2 regions of the Bradyrhizobium sp. WSM4874 genome follow, and region 1 is predicted to be linked to the other one. Evidence: predicted binding sites of a transcription regulator. Region 1 holds the regulator's gene; the other holds the start of a gene.
The links. Region 1 encodes LexA, which represses DNA repair genes until DNA is damaged. Its sites were predicted from a motif close to TGTTCNNNNTGTGTTCNG; they were not measured.
Positions count from the first base shown of each region.

Region 2: a site for LexA is predicted at 2,013-2,030, ahead of AC0L3P_RS34565 (YifB family Mg chelatase-like AAA ATPase). Genes of this name have one in related genera too.

Region 1 is NZ_JBVVPR010000002.1:98,207-102,670, reverse strand. It holds gene AC0L3P_RS02800 (HAD family hydrolase) at 1-406, shown strand, start outside; gene AC0L3P_RS02795 (hypothetical protein) at 576-767, shown strand; gene AC0L3P_RS02790 (molybdopterin molybdotransferase MoeA) at 995-2,206, shown strand; gene lexA (transcriptional repressor LexA) at 2,383-3,084, shown strand; gene AC0L3P_RS02780 (hypothetical protein) at 3,547-3,981, shown strand; gene AC0L3P_RS02775 (GAF domain-containing protein) at 4,205-4,464, shown strand, end outside.
Region 2 is NZ_JBVVPR010000054.1:28,234-32,697, reverse strand. It holds gene AC0L3P_RS34580 (CpaE/TadZ family protein) at 1-719, shown strand, start outside; gene AC0L3P_RS34575 (tetratricopeptide repeat protein) at 750-1,535, opposite strand; gene AC0L3P_RS34570 (PilZ domain-containing protein) at 1,615-1,860, opposite strand; gene AC0L3P_RS34565 (YifB family Mg chelatase-like AAA ATPase) at 2,089-3,627, shown strand; gene AC0L3P_RS34560 (hypothetical protein) at 3,737-4,204, shown strand; gene AC0L3P_RS34555 (ATP-binding protein) at 4,345-4,464, shown strand, end outside.

The DNA.
Region 1 (4,464 bases):
GCTCGGAATCGGCATTTCGGACGCGCAGTTCCTGGAAGGCTGGAACGCGATTTTCGCCGGCGAAATGCCTGACATCGCCGAGCTGCTGCCGCGGGCAGCGAAGCAGATGCCGCTCTACGCTTTCTCCAATACCAACCGGCCGCACGTGGACCATTTCTCAAGGGAATATGCCGACCTCCTCGGCCATTTCCGCGAGCTCTATTTGTCGTCCAGCATCGGCTTGCGCAAACCGGATGCGGAGGCCTTCGACCACGTCATTGCGGCGATCGGCGTACCCGCCGGGCGCATCGTGTTCTTCGACGATCTTGCCGAAAACATCGAGGGAGCGCGGGCGCGCGGCTTGACGGCCGTGCATGTGACTTCGCCGCGTGACGTCGGGAACGCATTGAAGGCATTGGGCATTTGACGAGGAGCCCTTGTCGCGAAACCCACGGCGGCACGGCCCGACGGGACCAATTTTGAAGGAATTGAGGAACCCGATCACTTTGTGCATTTTTGTACAGAGTTCCGGGAACGGAATACCGCCTTCCGGACTCTTAGAGTCCGTTGGGACTTCTACGGACGGATGCATCATCGTGCTGGGCAAAACCTACCTCACCAAGCAAGCCTCTCTTCTTCTTGAATTCGCCAGGACAACTTCAGATTCGGACCTTTCCGCCAAGCTTGTGAGCAAGGCCGCCGACCTGAAATCCCAAGCCGATCCGCTACCCGACAAGGATCAAGGACCCAAGGCGCCCGACGTAACTCCCGGGCAGGCAGGGAGCTGATCGGTACAGGCCGGGGGGCGCACGTCGTTCTCGTCTTACCATGACCACTCTCCTGCCGATCTGTCAGGTTCTTCGGATCATGCCGCGACGCGCTTGATCCTGCCTTCCGGAACAATGTGAAGCGGCGGGATGACTGCGCTCGCTCAGCCGTTTTTGCCTCTGCGCCCGCGCTCGGCTAGAAGACTTGCGGAACATTCGCCCGAACGTGCCGAGCAGGAGTTTTCGCCGTGGCCTTGATGCCGGTTTCTGACGCGCTTGCCGCGGTGCTGGCGGGTGCAGAGCCGCTGCCCGAAGAAATGATTTCCCTCGACGAGGCCTACCATCGCGTGCTCGCGCGTGACGTCGCGGCGCGACGCACGCAGCCGCCGCAGGCGATGTCCGCGATGGACGGCTACGCGGTGCGCGCGGCCGATGCCGCGACGATCGATTCGGAGCTCACCGTCATCGGCGAAGTCGCGGCAGGCCGACCGTTCGCGGGGACGGTCGGCGCCGGCGAGGCCGTGCGGATCTTCACCGGCGGCGTCGTTCCCGGTGGCGCGGACGCCGTCGTGATCCAGGAGGACACGGTCGCCGCCGGCAAGCGTATCACGATCAAGGAAGCCGCGATCGCCGGACGGCACATCCGTCCCGCCGGCGTCGATTTCCGCGAGGGCGACGTGCTCCTGCGCAAGGGAAGCCGTCTCACCGAGCGCGACCTCGCGCTCGCCGCCGGGATGAACCATCCGCGCCTTGCCGTTTTCAGGCGTCCGAAGGTCGCGATTCTCGCCACCGGCGACGAGCTGGTGATGCCGGGCACCACGCCCGGTCACGGCCAGATCGTCTATTCCAACGGCTACGCCCTGCACGCGCTCGCCCGCAGCGAGGGCGCCGAGACCATCGACCTCGGTATTGCCGCCGACACGCTGGAGGCCACCACCACCGGCATCCGCCGCGCCCGCGAGAGCGGCGCCGACATCCTGATCACGACCGGCGGCGCATCGGTCGGCGACCACGATCTGGTCCAGCAGGCACTGAGGGACGAAGGCATCGCGATGGCGTTCTGGAAAATCGCGATGCGGCCAGGCAAGCCGATGATGCACGGTCGGCTCGGCACAATGGGTGTGATCGGCCTGCCGGGCAATCCCGTGTCGTCCTACGTGTGCGCTTTCCTGTTCCTGGTGCCTCTGATTCGCGCCCTGTCTGGCCGTTCTGTGATTCACCATCGCCGTGAAAGCGCCGTGCTCGGCCGCGACGTCGGCGCCAACGACCAGCGCGAGGACTATCTGCGCGCGCATCTGGAGGAGCGTGACGACGGCACACGCGTCGTTCTTCCCGTCAATCATCAGGACTCTTCGCTGCTTGCGAATCTCGCTGCAGCACAGGTACTTCTCGTGCGCGCTCCGTTCGCGCCGAAGGCCGAAGCTGGCACGGCTTGCGAAGTGCTGCGGCTCCCCGTCTGAGCGCCTCGGCAACGCGCGTTCCGCGAACTTTGCTCTGTTCACGGTAAATTAAGCAGTTGCGGAACATGTATCGAACATATAGTGTCCGTTCATGATTTGTTTCGAGCATGTAGCGGCTTATTGCCGAATTCAGCGTCTCGGAATCGGACGACATCAACCGGGGGACTTTGGTCGAGATGTTAACGCGCAAACAATACGAGCTTCTGCGGTTCATCAGTGAACGTCTGAAGGAAAGCGGCGTGCCGCCCTCCTTCGACGAGATGAAGGATGCGCTCGACCTGCGCTCGAAGTCAGGCATCCATCGCCTGATCACGGCGCTCGAGGAGCGTGGCTTCATCCGACGCCTGCCCAACCGCGCCCGTGCGATTGAAGTCATTAAGCTGCCGGAGCTCCAGGCAGCCGCAGGCAGCCGGCGCGGCTTCACGCCGAGCGTCATCGAGGGCAATCTCGGCAAGGTGCGTGCGAGCTCCAGCCTGTCGGCTGACGAGGGCGAGCGTCCCGTCGCGGTGCCGGTGATGGGCCGCATCGCGGCCGGCACGCCGATCGAGGCGTTGCAGACCCGCAGCCATACCATCAGCGTACCGCCTGACATGCTCGGCTCGGGCGAGCATTACGCGCTCGAAGTGCGCGGCGATTCCATGGTCGAGGCCGGCATTCTTGACGGCGACATGGCACTGATCCAGCGCAACGAGAGCGCCGATACCGGCGACATCGTGGTGGCGCTGATCGACGACGAGGAAGCGACGCTGAAGCGCTTCCGCCGTCGCGGTGCCTCGATCGCGCTCGAGCCCGCCAACGCGGCCTATGAGGTCCGCATCCTGCCGCCCAACCGGGTGAAGATTCAGGGCAAGCTGATCGGGCTTTACCGGAAGTACTGATACCGGAAGTGCTTCATACCGGAAGTGCTTGGCGCCTCGCGCGCTTCCACCGGCATCGCCGGTCAGAGATTGGAGCGGATCATCGTCCGCTCCGGCTGGATAGTCGTTCTGGTTCTGCACAGACTATCCTGCCCCTCCTCCGGCGCTGGCTCCTCGCGACGCCCACGGAAACGGCACCGCTTCAAACAGCACCGCTTCGCGGCTCGAGTGTTCGAGGAAACACCGGCCAGCGATCAAGTTCGACCGTTGCAGACAAGCCGGCAATGTTCGCGCATGCGCCTCCCGAATGCATCGCAACGGGCTTTGTTCCTATTGAATTCGGGAAAGATAATGTGATCGCGGCTTGCAGAAGCCAGCCGCAGATTTGCCCACAACCAAGCAGAGCGTTCGTGCTTCCACTCTGATAGAGGCCTGCGCCTCGATAAGAGACGCGGGTAGCTATCCCAGCATGAGGAGCACCCGATGTGTGACTACAGCCTGCATGCCGTCGCGTCGCGCCCCGCCGAAGTCGGCGAGACGATCGTCACGACAAGCTTCCGCGGCACCTCGACGCGCGGCTTCGCCTCCGCAGCCGATCCGTCTGTTGCCGTCTGCCTGCTGCCAGGGACGGAGCTCGCCTTCGCCGACGACGTCCGTTACGACAATCGCTGGATCTGGACGCGCACCATCAATTCCCGCGTGGGCAAGTTCGGCAAGATCGATCCGCACATTCCCGACCGCCATCATGATGCGATCGAATTCCCGGACGGCAAATATGTGCTGGTGACGCAGCTCGTCGAAGGCCAGCGCGCGACCGTGCTGCAACTGCCGGTAACTCAGTCGGTGGCCGAGCGCGAGCACAAGGCGCAGATCGTCGCCGACCGGCCGCCGACCGTCACGCACCTGCCGATCGGCTGACACAGCCGCCTCCGGCTACGAGGTCGGGGGTCAGGATTGAATTGCCATCGCCGGCCGCGGCCGGCGAGATGGTGTGGCTTGCGTCCGCGAAATCCAATCGGATGGACCAAGCCCTTGCACCTCTCCGCCGCACGAAGTTTGAGCCGCCCTGCCTGAAGTTTGAACGTCCGCTTCGCAGCCAAATGACCGATGCTGTCAGGGCTTGAGACGGCGGACACGCTCGATGAAAACCTTCCTTCGCGTCGTTGAACTCTGGGTGCCCGATCGGACGCGCATGCGGCTGAAGTTTGGCGGCGGCCTCTACGACGAAGGGCTGTCCGCGTTCAAGGCCGTCAGCGAAGAGCTGCACTTCGGGTATGACGAGGGACTTCCGGGCAAGGCCTGGGCCGCGGGCCACCCCGTGATCCTCACCAAATTCGCCAACTCCTATTTCAAACGGACCGATCAGGCGCTCGCGGCCGGCCTCACCTGCGGCGTCGCGGT
Region 2 (4,464 bases), on a different contig from region 1:
ATCTCGACCTCGCCTTCGGCACCGCGGGTCTCGACTACAACCAGGACCCGGTGCAGGGCATCGCCAATGCGGTGCTGTCGCAGGATCGGCCGGACACGGCCCTGATGGAGCGCCTGCTCTCCAAATGCACCGAGCGTCTCAGCCTCCTTGCTGCGCCCGCCACCCTTGACCGCGTTTACGATTTCGGCGCGGAGGCCTTCGACGCGGTATTCGACACACTGCGCATGACCACGCCCTGCATCGTGCTCGACGTTCCCCACCAATGGTCGGGCTGGACGCGGCGTGCGCTGGTCAACGCGGACGACATCGTGATCGTGGCCGAGCCCGATCTTGCGAACCTGCGCAACACCAGGAACATGCTGAGCGTGTTGAAGGCGGCGCGGCCGAACGACCGGCCACCGCTCTACTGCATCAACCAGGTCGGCATGCCCAAGCGGGCGGAGATCGAGGTCAAGGCATTCGCCAAGACCATGGAGAGCCAGCCAATCGCGGTGATCCCGTTCGATTCGAAGCTGTTCTCGACCGCGGCCAACAACGGCCAGATGATCGCGGAGGTCTCCAAGAGCCACCGCACCACCGAGCTGTTCCAGAACATGGCGAACCGCCTCGCCGGGCGCGGCGAAGTGAAGAAGCCGAAGCGTTCGCTGCTCGGGCTGCTGCTGAAGAGGCTGAAGGGCAGGTCGGGACGCGCGTCAGCCCCGCATCGCAAAGCGTCCTGACCAAGGCGTCCTGACACGCGCGCGGGCGGGTTACTTCTCGGCCCGCTGCTGCTTCTTCACCAGCAACTGCCGCAGCGCCGTGACCTTTGCCGCCGCCTGATCCGGCGGCAGGTCCGCCTTCACCATGGTTTCGGCCTCGGCCTGCTTTCCTTGCAGTCCCAGCACGAGCGCGAGATTGGCGCGCACGCGGGAATCAGCGGGATTGCGCTCGTGCGCCCGGCGCATCGTTTCCTCTGCTCGCGGCAGATTGTTCTGCAGCATGTAGGACAGCCCGAGATTGGACAGCACCGACGGCTCCTCCGGCACGATCTTCAGCGCGGCGGCGTAGTATTGCTGGGCCTCCTCGTTGCGACCGAGCTGATCGAGCGCGGCGCCCTGCGCCGACAGGATATGCCAGTCGGGATCCTCGGGCGAATGCGCCCGACCGAGGACGTCGAACGCCTGCTGGAAACTGCCGCTGTCGGCGAGCGCGCGGCCATAGCCCGCGAGCAGCGCCTTGTTGGTGGAATGGGCGAGCACGGCCTGCTCCAGCACCGCGAGCGCCTGCGCGCGCTGGCCAGTCTGGCGCAACGCCTTGCCGTATTCGAGCGCGACGTTGGGATCGCCAGGCTTGGCGCGATAGCGCTCGCGCAGCGCATCCATGTCCGGCTTTGCTTCCGGCTTGGCGTCGGCCCTGCCGGCCGTGTCCGACTTTCCGCCGAGCGCGCCGGTGATGTCCTCGATGCCGGTAGTCTGACAGCCGCCGAGGGCCAGGATCAGAAGCGCGGAAAACAGATATCTCGCCGGAGGAGAGGCGACAGACAAACGCTTGGACATACTCTGATCACTCGGCGACTGATCAGAGATGCTTACCGATTAACGCTAAAGTCCCGTTAAGGCGGGGCGCTTCCGTAGCTCAGTCGGTGAATTCAGCGCCGAACTCGCAGCCGATGCGCCAGCGCAGGCGGCACTGGCGGGAATAGTCGGGCGCGAAGATGATGGTGAATTGCGGCGGCACTTCCAGAAATTCCGCGACGACTTTCACGCCGCCATCCGAAATATCCGTGATCGTGCAGTCCCGCGGCAGCGAACCCGCGCCAAAATGAATCTTGGCGAGCCGCGTGCACATCCGTCGTTCGCTTCTCCGGCGATTTGCAAGCATTTGAATTGTTCACCCGTTAGACCACGGCCCATCCCGCAGCCCTAGGAGTAGCGGACATTCGTTGGAATGTGCTGAGCGGAGCAGTTTGCATTCGAGGCGTAGTGTCTTCGTCGTGTTTACGATGGGTTAGGGTCTTGCGGCCCCCCTCGACACGTTCCCGTATTGTTCTTGCCAGAAGTGGCCCGCTCTGCTACCCCTAATTGTGCAAAAGGGCAGGCTGGTTCGGGCATGGTTCAGCGGGTTTCTACCGTCGCCTTTGAGGGGATCGAGGCCCGCGCGGTCGACGTGCAGGTGCAGGTCGCGCCGGGTCTGCCGGCTTTCGCGATCGTAGGGCTCCCGGACAAGGCGGTGTCGGAAGCGCGCGAGCGGGTCCGCTCGGCGCTGATCGCCTCGGGGCTGGCGCTGCCGGCGCGGCGGATCACCGTCAATCTCGCGCCCGCCGATCTGCCCAAGGAGGGCAGCCATTATGACCTGCCGATCGCGCTCGGGCTGATGGGGGCGATCGGCGCGATTCCACCGGATGCGCTGACCGGCTTCACCGTTCTGGGCGAGCTTGGCCTCGACGGATCGATTGCGCCCGTGGCCGGCGTTCTTCCCGCCGCGATCGGCGCCAACGTGCGCGAGGAGGGGCTGATCTGTCCGGCGGCTTGCGGCTCGGAAGCGGCGTGGGCGAGCCCGGACATCCAGATCATCGCCGCAAGTTCACTGATCCAGATCGCCAACCATTTCAAGGGAACGCAGGTGCTGTCGCGGCCCGTGCCGAAGGTGCACGAAGCCGCAGCCTCGCCGCTCGACCTGCGCGACATCAAGGGACAGGAGAGCGCCAAGCGGGCGCTGGAGATCGCGGCCGCCGGCGGCCATCACCTGCTCATGATCGGCGCGCCCGGCGCCGGCAAATCGATGCTGGCGGCACGCCTGCCCTCGATCCTGCCGCCGCTGTCACCGGGCGAGTTGCTCGAGGTCTCGATGATCGCCTCTGTTGCCGGCGAGATCGAGGGCGGCGCGCTGACGGCGCGGCGGCCGTTTCGCTCCCCGCATCATTCCGCCAGCATGGCCGCGCTTACCGGCGGCGGCATGCGCGCGCGGCCCGGCGAGATCTCGCTCGCGCATCAGGGTGTGCTGTTCCTCGACGAGCTCCCCGAATTCGATCCGCGCGTGCTGGATTCGCTGCGCCAGCCGCTGGAGAACGGCGAAGTCTCGGTGTCCCGCGCCAATCACCGCGTCACCTATCCCGCACGCTTCATGCTGATCGCGGCGATGAATCCGTGCCGCTGTGGCAATGCGTTCGAGCCCGGCTATGCCTGCAAGCGCGGCCGCATCGATCGCTGCACCGGCGATTACCAGGCCCGCATCTCGGGGCCGCTGATGGACCGCATCGATTTGCGCATCGAGGTTCCCGCCGTGACCGCGGCCGATTTGATCCTGCCGCCGCCGGCGGAGGGCTCTGCCGAAGTCGCCGCGCGCGTGGCCGCCGCGCGCGACATCCAGCTCGCGCGCTACGCTAATGCCGGCCTGCCGAAGGTCCGCACCAATGCCGAAGCCCCGGCCTCGGTGCTGGAGGAGATCGCCAAGCCGGATGCGCAAGGCCAGAAGCTGCTGCGCGACGCCGCCGAGACCATGCGGCTGTCGGCGCGCGGCTATCACCGCGTGCTGCGGGTGGCGCGCACGCTTGCCGATCTCGACGGCGCCGACAGGATCGGCCGGCTGCATCTCGCCGAGGCGCTGTCCTACCGCGCACTCGCAGAGGATGTGCGCCAGTTGGCGTGATCATCCAGCGCATCAACCCGGCGGTAACGAGTTTCCTTTACGCTCTGCAAACCATAAGGCCCATCAGTTCCCGCCATGAGTTTCCCCAGGGCCCGGCGAGTAGCGTGTCATGTTGCGTTTCAAGATCCTGGCCTCGGTTGTTCCCCTGTTGGCGGCCGCGGTGTTCGCGCGCAGTGAGATCGGATCGGTCTCGCATCCCTGCATCGTCCTCGGCGACACCTCGGTCGAGCTGACGTCGCTGTTCTGGACCGCCGGCATGCATGTCGCCTTCACCGATGATCCCGCGCGCGCCACGGTGCGGGTTCAGATCACCGAGGACGCGGACGCTGCCGACTTCGCCGTCGTCGACGACGGGCCCGGTTCGGAATCGGAATCCTGCCAGGCCAACCCCTCGACTCGCCTGATCTCGATTGCCGCACAACCCGTCGACGGCGGTCAGGTGGTCTATCTCTCCACCGAGGGGCCGGCGGATTACCGCATCTATGTCCGCTCGAAGACGTTCTCGCAGCGCGAGGCGGCGGCGCTCATCGTCGGCGCCCGCGGCGGCCACCGCCATCTCCAGGCCGCTTCGCTTTGAGCCCCCTCGCTTGGCGCCGTTAACGCATCGTCAACCCTGTTTGGAGGCGGTCGCAGGGCATCAAACTGTTCGCAAGCTCGGCGGCACATCGTCGTTTACAGCGAGCACAGCGTTTTAAGAAAAGAGTCGGGTCGGTGGCGATGGATCGGACGTTCCGGATCAAGGTGCGCATGCGCCGCTTCAGGCGACAGTACCCCAGAAGCGCCTTCGCGATCCGCTCCTTCATGATCTTCTCGGCGACCTTCGGCGGCGCCTATGGG